Linked DNA regions of Flammeovirga yaeyamensis. The protein of the gene in region 1 binds, or shares a complex with, the protein of each later gene. Links are inferred from orthologs where the notes say so. Each region holds a gene or a part of one and is shown on either strand. Other genes may lie near its edges. The genes, in order: KMW28_RS06630 and uvrB.

What was found.
Region 2: the proteins of KMW28_RS06630 (region 1) and uvrB are in contact, whole or in part, in a crystal structure (PDB 7EGT), measured with the Thermus thermophilus proteins. The link is inferred for Flammeovirga yaeyamensis from one-to-one orthologs. Residues at the interface, in WP_096412145.1 of Thermus thermophilus: His654, Arg656, Phe657, Gln666, Asp668, Glu669, Lys680, Arg681, Leu682, Ser683, Lys685, Tyr686, Ala687; in WP_096411307.1 of Thermus thermophilus: Glu23, Leu25, Arg26, Asp27, Gly28, Glu29, Arg30, Phe31, Arg55, Glu326, Asp327, Phe328, Glu379, Ser382, Gln383, His398, Gly400, Arg401.

What each region holds. Positions count from the first base shown.
Region 1 is NZ_CP076132.1:1,703,591-1,720,087, reverse strand. What follows is about bases 6,023-8,979. They hold KMW28_RS06630 (ATP-dependent helicase), read left to right. Parts: upstream 6,023-6,357; coding sequence 6,358-8,601; downstream 8,602-8,979. Other genes in these bases: KMW28_RS06625 (hypothetical protein), read left to right, coding at 8,717-8,979. Outside these bases: KMW28_RS06655 (SusC/RagA family TonB-linked outer membrane protein), read right to left, coding at 1-110; KMW28_RS06650 (7TM diverse intracellular signaling domain-containing protein), read right to left, coding at 414-2,321; KMW28_RS06645 (HesB/IscA family protein), read right to left, coding at 2,600-2,926; KMW28_RS06640 (M3 family metallopeptidase), read right to left, coding at 3,016-5,055; KMW28_RS06635 (YqgE/AlgH family protein), read right to left, coding at 5,146-5,649; more of KMW28_RS06625, read left to right, coding at 8,980-9,820; KMW28_RS06620 (YpdA family putative bacillithiol disulfide reductase), read left to right, coding at 9,822-10,805; KMW28_RS06615 (SDR family NAD(P)-dependent oxidoreductase), read left to right, coding at 10,805-11,518; KMW28_RS06605 (sensor histidine kinase), read left to right, coding at 12,283-13,926; KMW28_RS06600 (response regulator transcription factor), read left to right, coding at 13,919-14,626; KMW28_RS06595 (bifunctional methionine sulfoxide reductase B/A protein), read left to right, coding at 14,870-15,805; KMW28_RS06590 (hypothetical protein), read left to right, coding at 16,015-16,497. UniProt on the Escherichia coli protein: A helicase with DNA-dependent ATPase activity. Unwinds DNA duplexes with 3'-5' polarity. Translocates on single-stranded DNA with 3'-5' polarity. Initiates unwinding more efficiently from a nicked substrate than double-stranded DNA.
Region 2 is NZ_CP076132.1:4,576,392-4,587,623, forward strand. What follows is about bases 441-3,437. They hold uvrB (excinuclease ABC subunit UvrB), read left to right. Parts: upstream 441-920; coding sequence 921-2,954; downstream 2,955-3,437. Other genes in these bases: KMW28_RS18115 (OadG family protein), read right to left, coding at 441-688; tuf (elongation factor Tu), read right to left, coding at 3,199-3,437. Outside these bases: more of KMW28_RS18115, read right to left, coding at 410-440; more of tuf, read right to left, coding at 3,438-4,377; KMW28_RS18140 (Ppx/GppA phosphatase family protein), read right to left, coding at 5,060-5,971; KMW28_RS18145 (DUF368 domain-containing protein), read left to right, coding at 6,029-6,946; KMW28_RS18155 (transposase), read right to left, coding at 7,976-8,371; KMW28_RS18160 (class II fructose-bisphosphate aldolase), read right to left, coding at 8,496-9,368; KMW28_RS18165 (L-fucose/L-arabinose isomerase family protein), read right to left, coding at 9,432-10,940; KMW28_RS18170 (carbohydrate kinase family protein), read right to left, coding at 10,999-11,232. UniProt on the Escherichia coli protein: The UvrABC repair system catalyzes the recognition and processing of DNA lesions. A damage recognition complex composed of 2 UvrA and 2 UvrB subunits scans DNA for abnormalities.

The DNA.
Region 1 (16,497 bases):
GTAACTGTACCGCTGATCACTCTATCTTGTGCAAATGTACTCACGGACATCAGAGTCATCATTCCTAAGAATAGAGCGAGACATTTACTTGCTTGTAAAAATAATCTCATTTCAAGTTTAAATTCGATGAATAAATTTTTTTAAAAAGAGTAGTTTATTAAACTCTCATTAGTTGATAAAAAACAGGGACGTCTACTGTTGTTTGCCATTACAAAGGTTGAAGGTTAATATTTCTTTACCAAATATGTTTTTTTGATCAAAAAAAATTTTATCACTTAAAAAAAAGTTGATTCAACTATTGATTATCAGAAACTTAAAGAATAAGTGTATGTTTTACTACTTATTGCATTATCATTTAAAAAAAATCGATTTTAACACATTTTTCTGTTTATGCAACTGATATCGGAACCGGTTTAAGTAATAATTAATGCTTCCCAACCTTGTTTCCTTAATGCTTCTTCAGAACCTAATTCCTCTTTTTTACGTAGCATGCTTTCATTGATCTTCTTAGAAAACTTCCAACAGGTGTTCTGTCTCATTTCTAAAACCTCTGCTAACTTTGTGGAAGAGATCTCTCCCTTCTTAGCATAAACTATAAAAACCATGTAAAAAGCTTTCTTAATTGGAAAGTGTAAACGGTGGAATAAAGTCCCTGAAGTGACCGATTCGTTATAGTTACATTTTTTACAACGTCGAGCATTGTGCCCTGTTCCTGTAGCATAGTCATCATGACCACACTTCTTACATTGGAAGCCTTCTTTCCATTTTATTTCTTCCAAATAATTATAGCAACTTTCGTCTGTTGGGAACATACCTTCAAATTCTTCAAAGGTGACCTCCTGCATTAAGACACGTGCTGTTTCTAAGTGTTCAACATCTTCATGTAGTTTTTCGTTTTCAATTTTTAGCTGTTTATTTAATTCTTGAATTTTTAGTCTTTGCTGATTGAGTTCGTCATTCACCCATTCCAATTCCTTATTTTTATTTTCAATAATTAAGTTCTGCGATTTAATTTTTTCTGTTCGTTCTTCTACCTTATCCTCAATTACCTTTTCTCTAATCTTTAAATCTTTAATGAGTTCTTGTTGTGCCTTGTCTTTTTCCTCTTTTAAGATTTTGTATCGTTCTGTTTGTGATAGCGTCATAAATAGACCTGTTAATAATAAGCCTATATTATAAGAATATACAATTAAGATATTGGCTGATACAAAAATACCGTAACTTCTAAGCACCTGAAATACCAATCCCGTAAGGATAATCAAATACCCCAATAGGAAGTATTTCACCTGTTGTTTCTTTTGATTTCTTTCAGTAAAAATGTATCCTAGAATAATCAAAAAGGGGATTAGGAAAGTTGGCAACTTCCAAATACTATCGTTTAATGTTTTAAAGGTGAGGAAATAAAATGCATTCAATAAACTGATACCAATAATAGCCGAATACACTTTAAGGTTTTCTTTTCTTATTTCAAGGAATTGAGTTGCCATCAAAACAATTGAAATCATACTAATTGTGGCAGAAAACTTTAATAGTATGTAATTGAAACCAGGGTAATTATTAAAAAGATATTCGGAAGCTAAATTATCTTCTGACAAGCCTATACATATACTACCCAATAAAAATAAGATTAAGAAGAGTAAAAATTTGTCCTTGATGGTAAGGAATAACAATATGCTTGTCACAATAAGACATACTAATATCCCATAGTTTAAACCCAACATTAAATATTCAGTATTTGAGTATCGAATAAATGCTTTAGCTTTTGATATTTTGTAAAAAAGCACATTTTGAAATGGTGTATCATACCTTAAATACACTTCTACTTTATCCCCTTTCCTTAAATTCACTTGATCCATTGGAAAGATGATATTCTTGTGCTTATAATTTCTGGTATGAAAACGATGTTGATAACCCGCTTTTTCAACTTTTAATAAAGTATCGCCAACAATATGTATATAGGCTTGGACTTCTCCTATGTGAGAATCTGGGATTTCAAAAATCCAACGATCGTGTGTAAATACATTTCCATTTAATTGAATTTTCACCCAAAACTCTTTAATCGATTGATCGGTAATAAATATACTCTCCGATTTTAAAGGTTGGAATTGTATAGTTGAATCCTTCAATATTTCTTGAATATCAACTTCATTACTCCCTTTTTCAACGAATACTTTTACTTGAGAGGAACGAATAAAGAACACATCTTCGTTTTGGGGATTATCAATCACAATTTCATCTAATGTATTTGCTTGAAGCATACTACTCCAAAACAATTGAATTAGAATGAATATATATATTCTAAGAAGTAAAGATAATTTCATTTTAGTTTAACAGATTTAAGCCAGAATTTAAAGCAGGCAAAACAGGCGAAGTCCCTTATTTATCAATTTAGAAGTTGAATCGAAAATACTCTATTCTATCTGAGTTGTCAAAACCCAGCATTTTATTTACTCATCGACCTATGATAAAAAAATGTTGCTTGAAAAAAAAGTTTTTAAACTAAATTTATAAAAAAAAGAGCTGATCTCAGATATTATTGAGATCAGCTCTTTTTGTTTTTTTTCTTCTAGTCGCTGTAAATACGACTAAAATGGTTTAGTTAGATAGAGAAGCTTTCGCCACATCCACAAGTTCTACTTGCATTCGGGTTCACAAATTGGAAACCTTTACCATTTAAACCATCAGAAAAATCTAACGTTGTTCCTACTAAATAAAGAAGGCTCTTCTTATCAACAAAGATCTTTACGCCTTTGTCTTCGAAAACGTCGTCTGTATCTTTAATTTCGGCATCAAAAGCCAAGTCGTACATCAGACCTGAGCAACCTCCACCTTTTACAGAAACACGAACGTTTTGATCTTCACCTCTGTTCTCCTGTTCTCTAAGTTCGATTATTCGCTTTGCAGCGGCATCAGATACTTCAATCATATTTCTTTATAATTTAGATAAAAGCTAAAATCACTTTTATTTGTTTAAACAATTTTTGTAATAAGTACAAAGGTAATACTTTTTTATTACTACTTCAAAAGACCTGCTCTTCTTAATAGTGCATCTACCTTTGGTTCTTGTCCTCTGAAGCGTTTATACAACTCCATAGGATCTTCTATTCCTCCTCTAGATAACACATTTTCTTTGAAACTGTTTGCCGTTTCTTTATCAAATATTCCTTTTTGTTTGAATAATTCGAAAGCATCTGCATCTAAAACCTCAGCCCATTTGTAAGAATAGTATCCTGCCGCATATCCTCCTTGGAAGATGTGAGAAAAGGCCACTGACATATTTGTTCCTTCTACTTTTCCTAATTGATCAATTGAAGTTGGCTTCATTGCTTCCTTTTCAAAAGTAGAAACATCCTCTACTTTCCCATCTGCCAATTGATGATATTTCATATCGAGCAATCCAAAACTCACCTGACGTAGTGTTTGATACCCTTCTAAGAAAGTGGATGAAGCTTTTATTTTATCGATAAATTCTTGAGGGATAGCCTCTCCTGTTTCATAATGCTTAGCAAAAAGATCTAATGTTTCTCTTTCGTAGCACCAGTTTTCCAATACCTGAGAGGGTAATTCTACAAAGTCCCAATATACTGATGTACCCGTTAGACTTTCGTATTTACCTTCGGCCAACATTCCGTGTAATGCATGTCCAAATTCATGGAAAAGCGTAGTCACCTCATTGAAAGTCAACAAAGAAGGCTTCGTTTCAGTTGGTTTAGTGAAATTACAAACAATAGACACATGAGGTCTTTTTTCTGTATCACCAGTAATGCTTTGTCCTCTAAAAGAAGTCATCCATGCACCACCTCTTTTACCCACTCTTGGGAAGAAATCCGCATAGAAAATGGATATATGTCTTCCATTATTATCAGTAACCTCATACGTCATTACATCCTCATGGTATTTATCAATATCATTTCTAGGCGTAAAGTTTAGATCATATAATCTATTGGCTACCTCAAATACACCATTTAGTACATTTTCTAGTTTGAAATAAGGCTTTAGCGCTTCATCATCGATCGCAAATTTTTCCTTCTTCAGTTTTTCTGACCAAAATGCCCAATCCCAACGATTGACAGTAGTTGCTCCGTTTGCTTTAGCATAAGCAATTACATCTTCAACTTCCGCTTCCGCTGCTGGTCTAGCTTTTTCCTGAAGGTCGTTTAAGAATTCTACGACTGCATTAGGTGAAGTCGCCATTCTTTTCTCTAAAATGTAATCGGCATAATTATCAAAGCCTAATAATTTTGCTTTCTTGTTTCTAAATGACACCAATTGTTTTACAATCTCTTGGTTGTCGTTATCGTGACCATCGAAACATCTGCTACCGAAGGCAAAGAACAATTCCTTTCTTAACGCTTCGTTCTCAGCATATGTCATAAATGGAATATATGACGGATATTGAAGTGTAAATACCCACTTGCCTTCCATTCCTTTTTCTTTAGCTGACATCGCTGCTGCTTCTTTTACGGCATCAGGAAGTCCGGCTAATTCTTCTTCTTTTTCAACGATCATCGCATAAGCATTTGTGGCTGCCAATACATTCTCGCCGAATGTAAGCGATAACTTAGAAAGTTCAAGATCAACTTCTCTTAATTGACCTTTTAGCTCTTCGTTTAATTCTGCTCCATTGAGTGCAAAGTCACTGTAAGTCTTCTCTAACAGTTTCGCATCTTCAATATCAAGACCCAAGGTATCTTTTTGATTATAAATTGATTTTACTTTTTCAAAAATCCCTTGGTTTAGTAATATATCGTTTCTAAGTCCACTTAATTTAGGTGATACTTCTTGCGCTATTTTTTGAATTTCATCATTCGTTTCTGCTGAATTCAAATTAAAAAATATGCTGCTTATCTGCCCCAATAAATCAGAACAATGCTCTAAATCTACTATAACACTTTTAAATGTAGGTTCTTCAGAAGACGTTTCAATCTTCTTGATATTTTCCTTGGCTAATGAGATTGCATGATCAAATGCAGGGATAAAATGTTCTTCTTTGATTAATGAAAACGGTGCTGTTCCATCAACAGTTTTAAAAGGTGCTAATAAAGGATTTTGCATCTTTGGTATATATATTATTTGCTTATAAACACGTATAGCCTTCCACACAAGGCGAAAGGCTATACAATATCGTAATCTTAATCTTATTTTCTAATTCATTCGAATATTCTTTGCAGCATTTGCGAAAACTTTATATTTCCCTCCCATTTCTGTGAGTACATGTTTCCACAAATCGTCTACAGGATAATCTAAAATCTCAGAAAGTCTCATGTTAGAAACCATCCAACTGTCCTCTTTCAATTCAGAACGAAGTTGAAACTCATCCCAACCTGCATATCCCATAAAGAATCTACAGTTATTGTTGTTCAAAAGTCCTTTATTGTTCAGTACTTGAATCTCGTTGTAATTACCTCCCCAATACAAACCATCTTTTAAAGGAATGGCATTGGTGACATCTTTAAATTTATGAATATAATGTAATGTATCCTGTTCTACAGGTCCTCCTACATAAATAGGTGAATCTATGGACAAACGGTTTTCCACTTCTTCGATAGTCACTAAAGATGGCTTGTTTAAAATCAGGCCGAATGAACCCGTATTTTCATTATGTTCACACATGATGATTACCGATCGTGAAAAATTACGATCTTTCATAAAGGGCTCTGATATTAACAAGTCACCACTTTCTATAGGGCGGGTTCCAAAGTTGATAGTAAAATCCATAGCAGAAGGGAATTAAATACATTTTCAATGCATGTTCAAGTTATTTGAATTGATATGATGCTAATTACTTGATAGATCATGCTCAAAATTACTGGTTGTATATCACTATAAATTACCAATTGATACTTTTGTTTACAAAAATCTAAAAAGTCTTAAAATTTCATGATTTTAATTTCTAAAATTCATTCAGAAATGCAAAAAGAAACAGTAGTAATTTCTAAATTTTACAGACAATTCTTAGAATATTACAATAATTAAGCATTTTCATTGGTTTGTGGGCTTTATTTAAAAAAACACATCAAATTTATTGAAGCAACTACTTACTATCCTCTTTATAGAAATTATGTTTTCCGATCTATTTACATCATTTACTTCTTCCTTCCCGGAGAGGAATATCATTCCTCCCTTAAGAGGACGGATTGTTCACCCTTAAGAGGAATAGAGCTCCTCCCTTAAGAGGAAACATTGTCCTCCCTTATCTAATTGATAAACAACACTACAACTGAGTTTTTACCATCTATCCTTCTTTACATCAGCTTGCGTTATGCGTAAAAATTTATCGACAATAATTCAAAATGTATAAAAAAGTAACAAAATTGATTGTAAATTAGCAGATCAATTGCAGGATAGATTTATATAATGGATTATTTAGAAGGATTAAACCCACCTCAGCGTGAAGCTGTAGTGACTATGGATGGCCCAATGATGATCATTGCCGGTGCAGGATCAGGAAAAACAAGGGTATTAACCTATAAAATTGCTCACTTGATTGCCAACGGAGTAGAACCGTTCAATATTCTTTCTCTAACCTTTACCAATAAGGCATCAAGAGAAATGAAGGAACGTATTGTCGATGCTGTAGGCGATGATGCTAAGAATTTATGGATGGGTACTTTCCACTCCGTGTTTGCTAGAATTCTTCGTTTTGAAGCGGAGAAAATCGGTTATCAATCCAACTTTACTATTTATGATTCTGAAGATGCTAAATCAGTGATCAAAGGAGTAGTAAAAGATTTCCGTCTAGACGATAAATTATATAAACCAAGTGTAGTTTTATCTAGAATCTCCTCGGCAAAAAACAATTTGATATCTTGGAGAGCTTACGAACAAAATAACGACTTACGTTTAGAAGACGAAGCTTCTGGAAGAGCTAAAATTGCGGAGATTTATAAAGAATATGCTATTCGTTGTTTCAGAGCAAATGCGATGGATTTCGACGACCTCCTTTTTAATACATCCGTTTTATTCCAACAACATTTAGATGTCTTAAACAAATATCAAAGTAAATTTAAATATGTGCTTATTGATGAGTTTCAAGACACCAACGTCACCCAATATTTTATCACCAGAAAATTGGCGGCAAGAAACCGTAACATCTGTGTGGTAGGCGATGACGCACAATCTATCTATGCATTTAGAGGGGCAAACATCCAAAACATCCTCAACTTTAAGACCGATTACCCGGAATTAAAGGTGATCAAATTGGAGCAGAATTACCGTTCTACACAAACCATTGTAGAAGCAGCCAACTCTGTTATTGCACACAATAAGAATCAATTAGAAAAAAATACATTTACTCAAAATGCTATTGGCGAACGTATCGAAGTATTCCGTACGCCAACAGATTTAGAGGAAGCACGTGGAGTGGCACAAAGTATACAGCAAGCGATGATTAAGGATCATATTCCTGCTTCTGATATCGCCATTCTTTATCGAACGAACTCTCAGTCAAGAGCTCTAGAGGAAGCTTTGGTAAAGTTATCTATTAAAGCTCAAATCTTTGGTGGACTTTCTTTCTATCAGAGAAAGGAAATTAAGGATATGATCGCTTACTTGAAGTTTGTGACCAACCCAAAAGACGAAGAAGCTTTTAAAAGGATCATCAACTACCCTAAAAGAGGAATTGGACCGACAACGGTAAACAACCTTTTTGTAAAAGCGGCAGAGAACAAAATGGGCATTTGGGATATCGTTGCCAATGTCAGAAAGTTCTTTGGAGGTCGTGTGGCGACACAAGTGGAGAACTTTGCCAATATGATTAAGGTCTTCCAAATGCAATCAGAACAAAAGAATGCTTTCGAGACCGCATCATTTATTGCCAAAAACTCTGGTATTCTAAGAGAGTTATACGACGACAAAACGCCTGAAGGTAAAAACCGATACGACAACTTACAGGAACTTCTAAACGGTATACAAGGATTTACTGATGATCCCGAAAAAGAAGATAAGAGTCTAACAACTTATTTAGAAGAAATCTCTTTGATCACCACTCAAGATAAAGAAGATGTTTCAGATGCCATCACCTTAATGACCATCCACATGTCGAAAGGTTTGGAGTTTGATTACGTCTACCTTGTTGGTATGGAAGAGAATCTTTTCCCTTCTCAAATGATGTTGGAGACAAGAGAAGACCTGGAAGAAGAAAGACGTTTATTCTATGTGGCAATTACTCGTGCCAAGCAGCGTCTGTACATGTCTTATGCCTTGCAACGTTACCGTTTTGGTAAAACCATTATGTGTGACCCAAGTAGATTTATAGACGAAATTGCTCCTCAATACATTAGTATGAGAAGAAGCAGTATTTCGGAAGACTTAGGTCCTGGTAGCACACCTGGCTTTTCTAACTTTAGATCTTTAAGACAACAACCTTCCAACTTTATCAGAAAGGCGGTGAAGCCAAAGGATGATCGTCCTTTCCACCCATCAAATACTGATAATCTTACTATTGGACAAACAGTAAGACATACAAAGTTTGGCGATGGTAAAGTAGAAAAAATCTCGGATGAAGGTTTAGACAGAAGAGCGATCATCAATTTCGAAGAGGTGGGTAAAAAGACCTTAATCCTTACTTTCGCTAAGTTGATGATCCTAGAAGATGAATAATCATTTATTTCATATAGTATATTACTTGATTTAAATAATTGTATATTTATGTCAAGACAAGGTCCCACACTTTGATGTGGGATTTTTGTACTATAAAACTACCGAACGTAAATACATGAAAGCCTTTATATATATATTCCTCTTACAAGGAATCACTTTTTCCCTTTTTGGTCAAGACATCAAACCCCCTCCCTATTTTTTAGAATTTATAGAGGAAAACCCTACTAAGTTTCACCTTACTTATAACGATAATTCAGGTAAAGTAATAAAATGGCGTGATAACGAACTGTCTACTGTTGGAGGATTAGTCTATTGGCTTTATGTTCTTGAATATACAAGACAGGTAAGCAATGGTACTGTAAAACCAAATGAAAGAGTTCCTTTGTCTGAAATTCAAAAATTCGATGCTAGCTCGAATAAAATGAAATTCTTTCATGACTATCTGCATTACAAAAATAAATTACTTAGAGAAAAGGTTAGGCTAAGTGAAATAGCCAGTGGTTTAATTCATTTCACCACAGATGCCAATGGAGATTATTTGATGAGTCGCCTAGGTATGGATTCGGTGCAAAGAGCCGTTGGTACCTTCCATATGCACAATACCACTACTCTATTTCCTATATCAAGTGCTATGATTCATGTTCACAATCCTTTCCAAGAAGATGAAAAGGAATTTATCCATAGAATCAAGAACGAAAACTTGGGTGAATTTAGAGAGCAAGTATATCAACTCTATGATAGTTTAAATAATGATTCGCTTGGCGTCCTCAAGGACTCGTTTGTTTTTGATTCTGAAAAACACAAGACTTATGCAGCTTTATTAACCGGTCACATGCCTATGGGTATTGTATCCGATTTTAATATCTTGATACAAAATATCAATAACCGTTCGAACGAAGTTTTCTGGAAAGAGAAAATGAAAGAAGAATGGATAAAAGTAGTGGAAAAACCATTAATGGAAGATCCGACAATGGCAAAGCATTATAAACATTGCGGTAGATTGGTATACTCTACGGTAAACTCAGTATCTATTTCATTGTACGGTACTTTTAAAAATGGTAGAACAGCACAACTCACTGCTACATTTGAAGATTTAACTGAAACAGAACATATAGACTTGGCTTTATCAATAAACGACTTTGGTTTCTCTATGATTGAAAATAGAGAATATCTACAGAAAGTAATTGATAAAATCAGCCTTATTCGTCTAAAGAAATAATATGATCTACGACAACATTATTGTAGGTGGCGGTCCTATTGGATTAGCCTGTGGTATTGAAGCAGAAAAAAAAGGATTGTCCTACCTTATTTTAGAAAAGGGGTGTTTGGTCAACTCCTTGTATCACTACCCTGTGAATATGACTTTTTTCTCGACATCCGAAAAATTAGAAATTGGTAATGCTCCTTTCGTTTCCCATAATCACAGACCGGTAAGAAGAGAAGCCCTAGAGTACTACAGAAGAGTACAAACCACTTGGGATCTCAATATTCACCTTTTTGAAAAAGTATTGAATGTTGATAAGTCATTTAACGAAGAAGAGGTCTATAAAATAAAAACATCAAAAGGCGAATATCTAGCGAAAACGGTCACAATCGCTACCGGATTTTATGATATCCCTAACTTAATGCATGTTCCAGGCGAAGATCTACCTAAAGTAAAACATTATTACGACGATCCTCACCTCTACTCTTTTACAGATGTTGCGGTTATTGGTGGTGCGAATTCGGCCATTGATGCAGCCCTTGAAACGTATCGAAAGGGAGCAAATGTTACTTTAATAATAAGGGAAGAGGAAATTAACGATAGAGTAAAATATTGGGTAAAACCAGATATTGAGAACAGAATCAAAGAAGGGAGTATTAAAGTATTCTTCCAACATGAGGTAAAAGAGGTTACTCCTACTGAGATTATTATAGAAGATATGAACTCAAAGGAATTGACTCGTCTATCGAATGACTTTGTTTTGGCCATGACAGGTTATCAGCCTGATTTTGACTTTTTACAGCGTATCGGGATTACCTTATCAGATGACCATATCAAAGCCCCTGAATACAATACCAATACACACGAGAGCAATCAAGAAGGCATTTACCTTGCAGGAGTAGTTTGCGGAGGAATGAAAACAAATTCTTGGTTTATCGAGAACTCGAGAGTTCACGCAGAAATGATATACGAAAACATCCATCTTAAACTAAAGAAATAATGAGTAGTAATATTTTTATTACAGGTACTAGCAAAGGCCTTGGAAGTGGTTTTGCAGAGTATTACTTAGAAAAAGGTGATCGAGTATTTGGGTTAAGCAGAAGTGCTGCCCCACAACTTGATACACAAGAGAACTATACACATACTTTATCTGATGTTTCTGATTTTGATCAGATAAAAGAAAATATTCAAAGCCTTCTTAGTGGAGTAGATCACTTACAAGTTGTGATTTTAAACGCTGGAATACTTGGAGAAATTAAAGGCATAACTGAAGCTTCCATTTCAGAAATGAAAGAAGTAATGGATATTAACCTTTGGGCTAACAAAATAATACTGGATACTTTATATGAAATGGGTATTGAGGTAAACCAAGTGGTTGTCATCTCTTCTGGTGCTTCTATCAATGGAAATAAAGGATGGTCAGGTTATTCTATTTCTAAAGCAGCTGTAAATATGTTAGTCAAATTATATGCTGCTGAGTACCCTTCTACACATTATACCGCTTTAGCTCCAGGATTAATTGATACTGGAATGCAAGATTATTTGTGTGAAGTTGTAGATCACGACAAGTTCCCAAGTATGCAACGTCTTAAAGAAGCGAGAGGAACAGATGTGATGCCTAAACCTAAAGAGGCGGCCAAAAGAATTGGAGATATTATTCCAGCACTATTAATGACGCCTAATGGATCGTACGAAGACGTTAGAAAGTTATAAACAGTAGTACTTTTTGATATAATTATTAAAAGTTGTTTCATCCATAAATGAAGCAACCTTATTTTTTGGACATAAAAAAAAGGCTCGTAAAACAAGCCTTCTTTTTCGCTATTTCTCATTGCTACTTTCTACTATGAGAGCAAAATTGGGAATCGAACCCATGCCTTGAACTATTCTTGGAATAATCACGCTCTGCCACTGAGCTATTTTTGCTTATAAGGGAGGATTAATTGGTTCTCCGTTTTGTTTGTTACACAATAATACAAAGATGAAAACAGCTTTTAAAGTGTTTAATGGACTCTAATTCTTAACAAATTCTAATAAGTTGAACTTTAGCATTTAAATTGCTAAAAACCAATAATTTGCAATCATTTAAATAACTTGTGAAAAATATTTAACTAATACAATAAAATCTTAAAACAAGTTCTTTTAAGGATTGCCATTAATTTTAAATAAAATCAGTTTTGCAAAAGCATTTATTATTCACTTAATTTTATAACAAATTTAAGATACAAATGTTAGTGCTAAGTGTTAGGAGCAATTAATAAGCACATTTAAAATAAGTTTTGTTAAATACTAAAGAAATTGTAAATCATTTTCTTTATTTGTGAATAGTCAATGTAGTGTGTACACCCTTTTGATGTAATACATAAATTATTGTATTTACTAATCAAAAAAATTGAATTCTTATCTTCAAAACATTACTTTGCTTTATTAATTAATAGTAACTTGATAAAACTGATCATTTCAGTTTCTGATATCATATGACAAAAAGACGACTCATTACCATCATTTCTTTGATGTGTATCGCCATGTTTGGCCTTGCTGCATTACAATATTATTGGATTAAATCAGCTATTTCCGAGAGAAAAAGTCACTTTGAACAAGAGATCGGAGAAACACTTACTAGTGTAGTAAAAAGGTTAGAACAACAAGAGATTCTTACGGTAACAAAACGTTATATGGACGATATCTCTGTATCAAACAGCGATATTGTCGTGAGGTATGATTCTACAAAACAACAAGCTTACTGGACACATAAACAGAACATTAAGATATCCCAAACCATCAGTTCAGATAAATTAGCAGAAGACGGTATTGCCTATAAAGTTCAAGAAAAGGCCGAAATTAAAAAGACCGGTACTGCGACAAAAACCGTATTATCTGATTTTGAGGAAAATAAATATGGTATAAGTGGTGATTCATCCATTAAAAAACATAGTATTTTAAGTAATATCACCACAGACTCAACAGCTAAGAAGCGTTTAGACAAGGCCATGGACTTGATCATGAAAAAAACGGAGTTGGTGAATCAGGTAGTTTCAGAAATGATATTATCAGAAAATACCATGCTGCAAGATAGAGTAAATTTTGGTACACTAGATTCCCTATTAAAGCAGGAAATGGAATTAAGGGGCATTAAAACCAAATACGATTTTGCTGTTAAACAAAAAGACGGTATTAAAGAAACGGTGATAATGAGTAGCAACGTAGAAAAAAATGCTACAATCATCGAAAGTAAATACAGCATATCATTATACCCTAAAGATATCTTCGACGACTCTAACGTTTTGTATTTACAATTCCCAGAAGAAAATAGATTTCTGATCAGCAAAATGCGTTTTGTTCTTTTTTCATCTTTAGGATTTATTTTGTTAACACTTCTTACTTTTGTGTTCGCAGCTAGAACTATTATAGAGCAAAAACGTATTTCAGAAATAACAAATGATTTTATATCTAATATGACACACGAGCTGAAAACACCGATTTCCACTGTTGCTCTTGCTACTGAAGCCTTAATGGATCCGGATGTACAAAAAATGCCTAGTATAACAGGTAGGTATTTAGGTGTTATAAAAGATGAAAATCAGCGACTTAGTCGTCAAGTTGAACGTGTCCTTCAAATTGCCAGAATTGAACGTGGCGATTTAAAATTAAGGAAAGTTCCTGTAGACATGCAGAAGATTATGAAAACTGCCTACGAGAACACTTTAATAAAAATTGAAGACAGAGGAGGTCAATTAAACCTCAACTGGGATGCAGAAAACGCAAAAGTTACTGGCGATGAGTTACATTTATCTAATATTATTTTTAACTTGTTAGATAATGCGAATAAGTATTCTCCGGAAGCTCCAAAAATTGATCTGATGGCCACTATAAAAGGTGAAAATCTAGAGATAAAAGTTTCGGATAACGGACAGGGAATACCAAAAGAACACATTTCGAAAATCTTCGATAAATTTTATAGAGTGCCAACAGGTAATGTTCACAATGTAAAAGGATTCGGTTTAGGTTTAAGTTATGTAAAAAACATAGTCCAAGCACACGACGGTACGATTAAGTGTAAGAGTGAACTTGGCCGAGGAAGTGAATTTATAATACAACTACCAATATCTGAAAATGGATAAAACGAGAATTTTACTTGCAGAGGATGATCCTAACTTAGGGATGTTATTAACGGAGTACTTAGAAGTTAAAAATTTTGAAGTTACACGTGCGCAAGACGGAGAAGAAGCTTTAAGAGCGTATCAAGACGGAGATCATGATTTATGTATCTTTGATGTGATGATGCCAAAGATGGACGGTTTCACATTAGCTGAACGTATCCGTAAATCTGATGTTGATATTCCAATTTTCTTCTTGACTGCAAAGTCGATGAAAGAAGATACATTAAGAGGTTTCGAAGTAGGTGCGGATGATTACATTACTAAGCCATTTAGTATGGAAGAGCTTTTAGCTCGTATTACTTCTATCCTTCGCAGAACTAAGAGCAAAACTGATTCGAAAGAAAAACAAACAATTTTCGAAATTGGTCAATTTACATTCGATTTCAACGCACAAATGTTGAAACACAATGTTGACGGAGCTGAGCAACGTCTTACTTCTAAAGAATCTGCCTTATTACGTTTATTGGCTATTCATAAGAATGAAATTATGGACCGTTCTTTAGCTTTAAAGAAAATATGGTTAGACGATAACTACTTCAACTCAAGAAGTATGGACGTGTATATCACAAAGCTTAGAAAGTTCTTGAAACCTGACGATAATTTAAGAATCGTGAACGTTCACGGTCAAGGTTTCAAATTAGTTGAATTGACAGCTGAATAAGCTTCAAAAATATATTTATTTTTAAAGCCACCTTATGGGTGGCTTTTTTTATACCCTAGTTTTTCGAATATCAAAAAGTCGTAGTTTATTGAGTATTTCAATTAAAATACTGTTAAAATCAATCTCAAATAAAACAAATGTGAAGTGTACCACATTTTGATTATATCAACTTTACTAAACTTGTAATATCAAATTATACACCTATGCGATAGCTTAACCGCTTATCAACAAAACATTATTACTATGAAAAAGATTATCAAACTAATTGCTCTATTATTTATATCCACCTTGATAAATGCTCAGAATATGAAAAAATCACCAACAGAATGGAATAAACTGAATGATTTTGAAACATATGTTATCGTAAATAAAGGAACAGAACGTCCGGGAACAGGAAAATTCGATGCTTTCTTTGAAGATGGAGTGTATACTTGTAAAAGATGCGATGCACCATTATATAAATCGGGAGATAAGTTTGATGCTCATTGTGGATGGCCTGCTTTTGATGATGAAATCGAAGGGGCAGTAAAAAGAAAAGTAGATGCGGACGGTAGACGTACTGAAATTCTTTGTGCAAACTGCGATGCCCACCTCGGTCATGTTTTTGAAGGGGAAAGATTAACTGATAAAAACGTTAGACATTGTGTGAACTCTGTATCTTTAAATTTCTCTCCTGAGGAAAAAGAAATGCCTGCTACAACAGAAGAAGCTATTTTTGCTGGTGGTTGTTTTTGGGGTGTGGAGTACTTCTTTGCTGAATTAGATGGCGTTATTGATACTAGTGTTGGATATACTGGCGGAGCGAAAAATAACCCTACCTATAAAGAAGTTTGTTACACTGATACAGGACATGCAGAAGCATTAAAAGTGACTTATGATCCATCAAAAGTATCTTATGAAACATTGGCTCGTCTGTTTTTTGAAATACACGATCCTACACAAGTAGACAGACAAGGTCCAGATGTAGGAAAACAATATAGATCTGAAATCTTCTATAAGAATGAAAATCAAAAAATTATAGCGAAGAAATTGATTAAAGAATTAAAAGATAATGGCTATAATGTCGTTACTCAAGTAACCATGGCAGATACATTCTGGGATGCTGAAGAGTATCATCAAATGTATTATTTCAAGAATAAGAAAAAGCCTTATTGCCATGTAAAGATTGAGCGCTTTTAGTTCAAATTAAAGAAATTGATTAAGACTGTTTCATATAATATTGATGCAGTCTTTTTTTGTTTTCCCATCATAAATTTCAACATTTCAAGTTTTAATATCAGTATTGAATTATTTAACCCTTTAAGATTCTCATACAAATAGATATGTGAACTGAATTTAAACCACGTATGTTTAAAAGTTTACATCAGCTTTTTTTAAACACCCAAACTATGAGAATTACCCAAATGCTATTCATATGCTTACTATCAATAAGTATATCAAAAGCATCAACTATCACTTGGTTAGGCACTAAAAGTACCGATTGGAATGACGCCGATAATTGGAGCCCCTCCTCTATTCCAACTTCATCAGATGATGTTGTGATTGATAATTCGGCTACTGATACTTTAATAATAGATGAAACAGTGACCATCGCTGACTTTTATATCACCAACCAGAACGAATTGAAAATCATTTCTGGCGGCACGCTAAACTGTAGTAACTTTTATATGGATCACCGTTATGGTGAATTTATTATCGAAGATGGGAACCTTAATGTGACCAATCACTTTACGGGTACTGGAGAATATGAATCGGAAGGCTATTTTACAATGTCTTCAGGTAATGTAAATATTGGAGGCAATTTTTATTGGAGTATAAGACCCGGAAGACAGCACGTTACTATAACGGGTGGTACAATTACCATTGGCGGT
Region 2 (11,232 bases), 2.9 Mb from region 1 along the record:
CGTTCTAAGTTTCTTGGATCATTTAGTCCACAAAAAGATCTCGCGATATCAGTCCCTTGCTTTTTCTTCAAGCGGAAAATCATTTTTCGCAACTCTTCAGAACACGGACTCATCCGAATTCCATTTAATGATCTTTCCAACATATGCGTTTGAATACCCGCATCTTTAAATGGTTTTGTCCAAGCTCTTACCGCTTTATTCGGATTTTCTCCAAACAATAAATTGATTTGCTCGAAACCTCCTCCATTGGTTTCTACTCTACTGAAACATCCCATATCGACAATATGAGGTGCTACTTTCGTTAATTGATCTACTCTAGGCACGTATTTCCCTGATGATTGCCACATATCGCGGTACACCAAAGAAAATTTAATTTCTCTGCTCATTTTTAATGCTGATTAGGTTAAGGTTAAATTTTGTTCTTCGTTGATTTTGTAATTTCTACTACTCTTCCTTCTCCTTTTGTAGCGATTGAAACCGATGCGGAAAGAACGGCTACCATCTGAGGAGAAACTAAAGGCCCATTTTTTGGATTGATCGACTTTTTAGTTGGTATTTCTTCCGGCAAATAAGAGTTTGTGATGTTAATAATTAGCTTACCGGATAAAACAACCATCGTTAGAATAGTAAATACAGTCCCCATCCCAACCACTAAAAGCAGCAGGGCTGATTCTAAATTTTCCATCATAATTTATTATTGGTATGTGTTGTTTCTAAGTTCTAGTTGATGTTGTCTTTGGATAAAAATCAATTTATAGCTTATCAATAAATTTTTAAGTGATGATTATCACTGAATTACATCAATTAATATTAGTGTTATTTCTACATTTATTTTTTATATGAATAATCACTTCATCCAAGACAAAAAGAGCAAATTGGAAAAGAAATTAGTATATTTATAGCTTACTATTTTTCGAAATATGGATTTTAAATTAATAGCCGATTTTAAACCTATGGGTGATCAGCCCGCTGCCATTAAACAATTAGCAGAGGGAGTGGAAAGTGGAGAGGAATCTCAAATTCTTTTGGGTGTGACGGGTTCTGGTAAAACATTCAGTATAGCGAATGTTATCAAAGAGACCGGCCGACCGACATTAATATTGAGTCATAATAAAACACTTGCAGCACAACTGTATGGAGAATTCAAGCAATTCTTTCCTGAAAATGCTGTAGAGTATTTTATTTCCTACTACGATTATTATCAACCTGAAGCGTATATTCAAACCACAGACACATTCATTGAAAAAGATTTAATGATCAATGAAGAAATTGAAAAGCTTCGATTGGCTTGTACTTCTGCTTTACTATCAGGTAGAAGAGATGTGATCGTGATTGCTTCTGTTTCTTGTATCTATGGTATCGGTAATCCTGAGGAATTCGGAAAAAATGTTCTCAAACTAAGAACAGGAATTGAATATCCTCGACAAAAGTTACTTCGCGATTTTGTAGATATTCTTTACTCTAGAAATGAAATGGAATTTAACCGAGGTAATTTCAGAGTAAAAGGAGATACGGTTGATATCTACCCTGCCTATGCAGATTTTGCTTATCGTATTATTTATTGGGATGATGAAATTGAAGAAATTCAACGTATCGATCCAATCACTGGCAAAATGCAATCCCGCGAAGATGGTATCACAATTTTCCCAGCCAACCTTTTTGTTACAAGCAAAGACACAGTAAATGATTCTATCGTTCAGATTCAAGATGAAATGATAGAACAGATTAGATATTTCGAAAAAGATCAAAGAGTATTAGAATCCAAAAGAATAAAAGAAAGAACTGAATTCGATTTGGAGATGATCCGTGAGTTGGGTTATTGTTCTGGTATTGAAAACTACTCAAGATTTTTTGATAGAAGACGTCCAGGTCAACGCCCCTTCTGTCTCCTTGATTATTTCCCAGACGATTTCTTAATGGTAATCGACGAAAGTCATGTTACTCTACCTCAAATTCGAGCAATGTGGGGAGGTGACCGTTCTAGAAAAATTTCGTTGGTAGATAATGGATTCCGTTTACCTTCAGCTTTAGACAACCGACCACTTACTTTTAATGAATTTGAAAGTATCGTAAGTCAGAGTATTTATGTAAGTGCTACTCCTGGCGATTACGAATTACTAAAAACAGAAGGAGCAATTACCGAACAAGTCATTCGCCCAACTGGACTTTTAGATCCAGAAATTGATGTTCGCCCAACACTAAATCAAATTGATGATTTATTAGAGGAAGTCACAGCTACCATCGAAAAGGGGGATAGAATTTTAATTACCACGCTGACCAAGAGAATGGCGGAAGAATTATCCCGATACCTAGATGATATCGGGGTAAAATCGACTTATCTCCACTCGGAAATTAAACCTTTAGATAGAGTAGAAATTCTAAGACAACTTCGTTTGGGTATCGTCGATGTACTTGTTGGTGTAAATCTCTTGAGAGAGGGATTGGATTTACCAGAAGTTTCTTTGGTGGCTATTATGGATGCAGACAAAGAAGGTTTCTTAAGAAATGAACGCTCTTTGATACAAACGATCGGTCGTGCTGCCCGTAACTCGGAAGGTAGAGTAATTATGTACGCAGATAAAATGACTAAATCGATGGAAAAAGCGATTAGTGAAACCAAAAGGCGTCGTAAACTGCAGCATGAATATAATGTAGAACATGGTATCACTCCTACAACTGTAAGAAAATCACATGATGCTATTTTAGAACAAACTCAAGTTGCTGATAGAAAAACAATCACTAAAGAATACCAAACTGAGGAAGAAAGCCAAGCAAAAGCAGCGGAAGAGGCATCAACTTATCAGGAAAACAGTAAGTCTGCTAATATAAAAGAACAACTTGCTCAAGTGAAGAAAGATATGGAGAAAGCAGCAAGTAATCTTGATTTTGTAGAAGCAGCGAGGTTAAGAGATATAATGTTTGAACTTGAAAGAGTAAAGAATAGTAAGGTTTAAGCAGGTAGTAGGTAGTAATTTACTTTGATATATGGAATCCCATTGGAATGTATTTTCTGATGGGATTTTTTTATAGTTAGGAATTAGGAACGAGGAGTTAGGAGTTTTTTGATTATTACTTTTCGATAAATCATATAAACTGAAGATGCTTATGCATTTATTAAAACCCTGTAAAATATAAAAAGAGGTTATCTATTGCTAGATAACCTCTTAATATATGTGCTCAACTAATGTTGAGAATCAATTACTCAACGATTGTAGTAACTTGACCTGCACCTACTGTACGTCCACCTTCACGGATCGCGAAACGAAGACCTTCCTCCATTGCGATTTCCTTTTGAAGATCAACTGTGATAGTTACGTTATCACCAGGCATTACCATCTCAACACCGTCAGGTAGAGCGATAGTACCAGTTACGTCAGTTGTACGGAAGTAGAACTGAGGGTTGTAACCTTTGAAGAATGGAGTGTGACGACCACCTTCTTCTTTTGAAAGAACGTAGATCTCAGCAGTAAACTTCTTGTGAGGAGTTACAGAACCTGGCTTACAGATTACCATACCACGCTTGATGTCAGCTTTGTCGATACCTCTAAGAAGGATACCTACGTTGTCACCAGCTTCACCTCTATCCAAGATCTTACGGAACATCTCAACACCAGTAATAGTTGATGTTAATTTGTCACCAAGACCCATGATTTCAACTGCGTCACCTGTGTTAGCAACACCTTTCTCAATACGACCTGTAGCTACTGTACCACGACCTGTGATCGAGAATACGTCCTCTACTGGCATTAAGAAATCCTTGTCTACGTCACGCTCTGGTAGAGGAATTTCAGTATCAACAGCTTCCATTAATTCTTCAACTGTTTTTACCCACTTATCTTCACCGTTCAATGCACCTAATGCAGAACCACGAACGATAACAGCGTCCTCATAACCTTTAGACTCAAGTTCTTCAGCTACTTCCATTTCAACTAGCTCAAGCATCTCTTCGTCGTCTACCATATCCGCTTTGTTCAAGAACACAACGATTTTAGGTACACCAACCTGACGAGCTAATAGGATGTGCTCTTTAGTTTGAGGCATAGCACCATCTGTAGCAGCAACTACAAGGATAGCACCGTCCATTTGTGCAGCACCAGTTACCATGTTTTTCACGTAATCGGCGTGACCTGGACAGTCAACGTGTGCGTAGTGACGGTTCTCAGTTTGGTATTCAACGTGTGAAGTGTTGATCGTGATACCACGTTCTTTTTCTTCTGGAGCGTTGTCAATTTGTGAGAAATCTCTTTGTTCAGCAAGACCTTTGTTTGCTAAAACTGATGAAATTGCCGCAGTTAAAGTAGTTTTACCGTGGTCAACGTGACCGATTGTACCAATGTTCAAATGGGGTTTCGAACGGTCAAATGTTTCCTTAGCCATCTTTTCTAAAAAGAATTATATACAATTAATAGATTTCAATCTTCAGATTTTGAAAGCAAAATCGAGCTGCCGAGGAGATTTGAACTCCCGACCTCTTCCTTACCAAGGAAGTACTCTACCCCTGAGCTACGGCAGCTTATGCGAATACCGCAATCTAGCTAGGCAGATTTACCGATTTTCCTTAAAAGGTATAATTAGAGATCTGAAGAAAACTAACTATACTTTTCTCAACAAACGCCATTATCCGAAGACAACTTTGTCTGTTAATAGTGGGAGGGGCAGGATTCGAACCTGCGAAGCCGAAGCAACGGATTTACAGTCCGTCCCATTTGACCGCTCTGGAACCTTCCCAAGGCAAGATTTTGAGTACCAAAAAATGGTTCTCGTATCTATTCGAGATGCAAAGGTAAATTGATTTTCAAAAACTTCAAACATCTAACTAAAAAATAGATAGATTTATATACGTTAAAATAGGTTTTTATTGGATAAGTGATAATTACAGTGCAATTAAAACGACTTACAAACCATTAAAAATCAACAAGTTGCAATATATATTTTTCTATTTTAAATCTTTGTTAAGAGTATGCAAACAAACCTTTCTAAATCAAAAATTTATTCAAGTTTTTTCATTTTAGGCTTTAATTTGGGTTTATATTGTATTTAAAGTCGGAATTTATGGTATTTATTTCGTTCTCAGTAACAAACCTTCTCTTAGAGATGCTGAAGATATAAATAATTTTCCTAAAGACAATTTATCTAGGACACATTTTAGTAAACAAGAAGCCGGAACGACCATATCTACCCTCTGAGGAATAAGTCCTTTTATCTTAAAACGTTCTTCTCTATTCCATCCCACAAACTTCTCATACATTTCATCATAATCGGAATTATCTACCACTTGTACATCCTTTGCTGACACATTATTATAAGCTCCATAAACTTCTTGAATCGTATGGAAAGTACCTGCTGCTCCTATAATTTTCTTTGGTTGATATTTTCCGACGGCATCCCAAAGCGACATCAACCTGTTCTCTACATAATCAAATAATGCTTCTTTATCTGATGATGCAATAGGATCTATCTTGCAAAAGGAATCAAATAATCGTTGTGCTCCCACTTCAAAACTTTCTTTCCAAAGCACTTTTTCGCTATCACAAATAATAAATTCTGTACTTCCACCACCTATATCCATAATAATAGCTGTGTCTTCTATTGATATGTCAGACCGTACACCATAATAAATCACTTCTGCCTCTTCATCTCCTTGAATGATATTTACATCAAAATTAAACTTTGATTTAATCGCTTCACGAAATTCTACTCCATTCTTAGCTACTCTTACTGCACTTGTAGCGGCTACTTCAATAGACACCACATCATATTCACTTATTATTTGATGAAACTTTCCGAGTGCATCAAACGCTCTTTGCTGTGCCTTCTCTGTAATATAACCATCGGAGATTCCTCCCTTTCCTAATCGAACAAAAATATCTTCAGTATATAATTTCTTTATCTTATCATGACCTTCCACTTCTCCTATTAATAACTGAAAAGTGTTGGTCCCCATATCAATTGATGCTTTTCTTTGTGTCATTTCTGATAGATTTAAATGAACTACCTTATATTTGCCCCAAATTAGAAGATCAAATCAATGAAAGAAAAACTTTTTATCTTTTTAAAAGGATTAGCTATGGGTGCGGCTGATGTAGTACCCGGTGTTTCTGGAGGAACAGTTGCATTTATTACGGGTATTTATGAGCGATTATTGAATGCAATCAATTCTATCGACCTTGAAGCATTAAAACTATTATCGAAATTTAAAATCAAGGAACTTTGGGAAAAACTAGACCTTAATTTCTTACTTCCATTATTTGTAGGTATTGGCACAGCGGTATTCTCACTAGCTAAATTGATGAAATATCTTTTAGTTCATGAACCTATCGGGCTTTGGTCTTTCTTCTTTGGATTAATCATCGCTTCTACTTTGCTTGTGGGAAAACAAGTGAAGAAATGGAATGTAGCCACGATCATAGCCATTATTATAGGTGCAGTTCTTTCGTATTGGATCACCATCGCCACACCTAGTCAGGCTCCTGAAGGAATGATTTATATCTTCTTCGCCGGTATGATTGCTATTTGTGCCATGATACTTCCAGGTATTTCTGGTTCATTCATGTTACTATTAATGGGACAATATGATCAGATTATCTCTGCGATTACAGACTTAAATATTAAAGTAATTGCGGTATTTGGAGCGGGTGCTGCTATTGGTATCACTAGTTTCTCTAGAATATTATCATTCCTATTAAAGAAGTATCACGATTTCACTATTGCTCTTTTATCGGGAGTAATGATTGGTTCTTTAAATAAGGTATGGCCTTGGAAACAGATCTTGAAGACTTATGTAGACCGTCACGGAGAAACGAAACCTTTAATTGAGAAGTCTATTCTTCCTCAACACTTCGAAGGTGATAATCAGTTGATCTTAGCAATTGTGTTGGCTATTGTTGGTTTTGTGTTAGTATATGGAATTGAGAAGTTTGCTTCTAAAGATACTGAAGTAGCATAAATATCAACAACCTTGTAAAGTCCTGAAATAACGATACAGGTTTTTACTAAATTTATTTTAAATATAAGACTCAATAATTTAAAAGTTATTGGGTCTTTTTTTCGCCTAACATATTTCCACCATTAAAGGTTTCTAAAATTTGTTATGTTGCTTTTACCTTTACCTTTTGGTAAGTTCTTCTTCTTTTTCCTCTTGTTTTATGCATTTGAATTGGTGTTTTCATATAGCATGACATATGAGGTCGCACTAAGTTATAAGTTTTTATACATTCTTTTAAGTATGCTTCAAAGACTATTTCATAATTAACATATTTACTCAGATTAAAATCATGCTTTATGGTTCTGTTGATGCGTTCTGCAATAGCATTTTTATATGGATCATAAGTCTCAGTCATACTCGTTATAATTTTTGCTTTTCTAAGCAATTTCTGATAAGCTTTGCTGCAATACTGTACACCTCTATCTGAGTGATGAATTAACTTTTCCCCCTTATACTCACGTTGTTTTATTGCCATTTTTAATGCCCTAATTGCACCTTGCTTATCTAACGACCTAGATAAGTCATATCCCATAATTTTTTTAGAATAAGCATCCGTAATTAAAGCTAAATACCAAGGGTTATCTCTTGTGCCAACATATGTAATATCAGCTACCATGACTTGTTCAGGCCTAGTAATTTCTAAGCCATCAACCAAATCTGGATAAGTTTTGAATCTATGATCTGAGTCTGTTGTTACATGATATGCTCTCTTAGGTTTTATATCTAAGTGATTGGCTTTCAAAATCTGCAGCAATTTATCTCGTCCTACACCCAGAGATTTCAAATCAGAGTACAGTAGAGTGTACAACATTCTATGACCACTGTTGGGTAACTTTATTCTAACGTTTTCTACGAGTGATACTACTTGCTCAGAAATTTTCAGATCTTTTTCTTTTCGCTTAATAGAGCGGTAATACACTTGACGGTCTTTCCCAAGTAATTGACTTGAATATTCTACACCTTTAGAATACTCACCTCTGAAATGGTCTACTACTTGGGTGAAGAGTTTTTTCTTATATCAATTTTATATTCCTTTTCAGCCAAATCAATCATCATATCGAAAATAATTGATTTATGGTCAGCTTTTTCTGCTTCAGCCTCTAATCGTTTGATTTTCTTTTTTGCTGTTTCCAACTCAAGTTTAAGCTCTAATAACTCTTGTTCAGGTGTTTTTTTCTTCATGGCACTTACTTTATGGTTCCAGTCAAAGTTACCATATTTTTGTAACCAAATCTTTACAGTTTGATTCCCTTGAATACCATATTTACGTTGAGCTGCTTTAAGACCTAGTTGACCGTTTTCAACTTCCGAGACAATTTGAAGCTTTAAGGACATTGGATAATCCTTTTGGGTACGTTTAATGAACTGATTTTTATTTTCTTCCATGATAACGATTGTTTTAGTGTATCGTTATTTTAGGACTGTACACCTTATATAAATGAAAAGGATACCCCACAACAAGGTATCCTTTTTATATGTCGCAATTTTAAAAGAGTTTCTGATATTTATTTCAGACTACAAGTTCATTTTGAAAATTCACTGCTTTTAAACGATCCACTACTACATCTTTAATTAATGGCAAGACTTCTTTCATTATAAATGGAGGATAAGCATTCATTCCTGCTTCATTCATTCGCTTCATGGCTTCTTGCATATAAGTAGTGTGCACTATGGTTCCGATATTAATCTTACTCATACCCATAGTGATTGATTTTTGGATATCTAAATCAGGAATACCGGTACCGCCGTGTAATACTAAAGGAGCAGGAATAGCTTCTGCTATCTCACCTAATCGACCAAAGTGGATTTTAGGTTCTTGAGGAGTAAAACCATGAGCAGTACCAATACCTACTGCCACAATATCAGGTTGCGCTTCTTCGTACAATTGTTTTACATCAGAAACTGAGGCTAAGAAATCATCATCTGATTTCACTTCAACACCACGACCTAGGATTTTACCAATTTCAGCTTCAACCACTACATTAGCAGACTTTGCATAAGCGACTACTTGTTTCGTCATCTTAATATTTTCCTCCAATGCTTGTTGAGATCCATCAATCATTACAGAATCGTAACCGGAGTCGATAGCCGCTTTACATTGATCAACCGAAACACTATGATCCAAATGTAAATACACTTTGTTTTTGGCATTCAAACGTACTCCTTCCACCATTTTTGTAAACACTTGTGGTGTAATCAAATCGGCAACTGGAGGATAAGTCATGACCATTACATGCGTATCCATTTCGTTGGCTGCTTCAACGACTGCCTGTAAATCATAATTATCATTTACATTGAAAGACGCCAAACACCTTTCTGTTTTTCTATATGCTTTGAAGAGATCGAGCAATGACGCGAAATCCTCTGAAAAATTCTTTTCCATAATTATAAGATGATGTGCGGGGCAACATCAAGTAGCTGCCCCATTATTTAAATGTCTATTTGATTATAAACTATGACCGTATAGATGATCTAAGCTTTTTGGAATATCAATTTGATTCACCCCCAACCAGTGGTTCAACGTATCCAAATCTTTTAAGAAATGTCCTCTACCAATAATCCAGTGATGATCACATCCATTATTCAATACAGCCGAAAGCACATCTTTTGATTCGTGAATTTCTGGACGAACTTCAGCATAACTTCCTCTAAAAGCCATTTCTGATGGTAAGATTTCACCTTCGAAGTTAAATACTCTAGCTCCATCAGGGTATTGGTATTTAGCAATAGTTACTGGTCCCGTTTTTTGCATAAACTCAAGTAACATTCCCATGCTGCTTTCAACACTGAAATTCTCTAGGATACTATGGTTTCTCACTTCAAACCCTGTTGGTTCATTAATTAATTTTGTTGGAGCTCCGCCACAGTGCCAGAAACCGATTCTGTTATTACCTTGATCAATTAATGACAAATCAACTAATGTTGGAAGACCTTCTGTTAAAGTCACCTGATTCATCACAACCATTGTAAGCAATGCACCCATATCCGATTCATCAGCTACAGGAATACCAATATCCTGGATTAAGGCACCTGCTCCATCACCAGCGATTCCATAATGATCGAACAACTCTGGCCAGTTCTTTAAACCAATACCAATATAATTTTGCTGTCTAGAGTAATCTGCAACCGCCAACGACAAACGAAGTGATTTATTAATTTGTTCAGGGGTAACATTATTGAATTTACAAGCCGGATGATACAATAGCTTTTCTCTGATTTCATCTATATCAGACTCTTTAAACTTCTGACCGTGCTTCCAGATCGTTTCGAAGTCTACACGATCTACTATCAAACCGTAACGTTCTAAAAGAGCAATCTCGTTTAATTCACAATCGTAAAAACCAGGTACTCTAAATCCACCGACCATACCGATCATACGTTGGTTCATCGATGCTTTAGCATATACTGCTTTTGCGAACGGCATAATTAGTTCTTTAAGATTCTCTGATTTTGGGTTTTCGAACAACCAAGAATATTTCACCTTACTTGAGCTTAAAATATTCAGCAAGAAATTCTGTCCGCAAAGACGGTTATTCACTAATCGCCCTCCTGTTGCCTCATCATGCGACCAACTTAAAACAGGAACTAGATGTTGCACCAACCAACGAGCCAATGTAGCTGCTAAGTCGCCTGCTATATAAGAACCTTGATACACTACAATTGCATCAACTCCTTCTTTTTCTTGACTTTGAAGCCAAGCCAAAATATCTTCTTTTGTTTGAATAGGTTCTGATGTGCATGTCAATTGAAAATACTCATTAGGTAAAGCCAATTGAAGGTTTTCTTGAGCTACTCTGTAATTTTTTTTAATAGAAGCCCAATCAAAATGTTCCTCAAGGCCAATACCTACCAAACCGACCTTTGCTACTTTTTTAGGTGCCGCAGGTTGGATAAGCTTTTCAAATAAGTCACTTACGATTCCTTGTTCAATTGGGTTTGCTGCTACTGCTTCCATAATGATTGTTGTTTATTCAAAGAGTTAATAATTTATTTTTGATTGAATGAAGTCTGCTTTATACAGTTTCTTCTAAAGAAGGAAGGTTTTCTTCCATATATGATCTACTTGGGAAAGATGTTCTACCTCCAAATACCTTTGCCACTTGAGAAGCAAAGAAACTTCCGTAGTTCATTCTATCTCTTAATGATTTTCCTTGCAATACTGCCGAGGCATATGCGGCATGAAATGCGTCTCCACACCCTGTGGTATCTACTACTTCTACTTTATAGGAAGGTTGATGAACAATTAT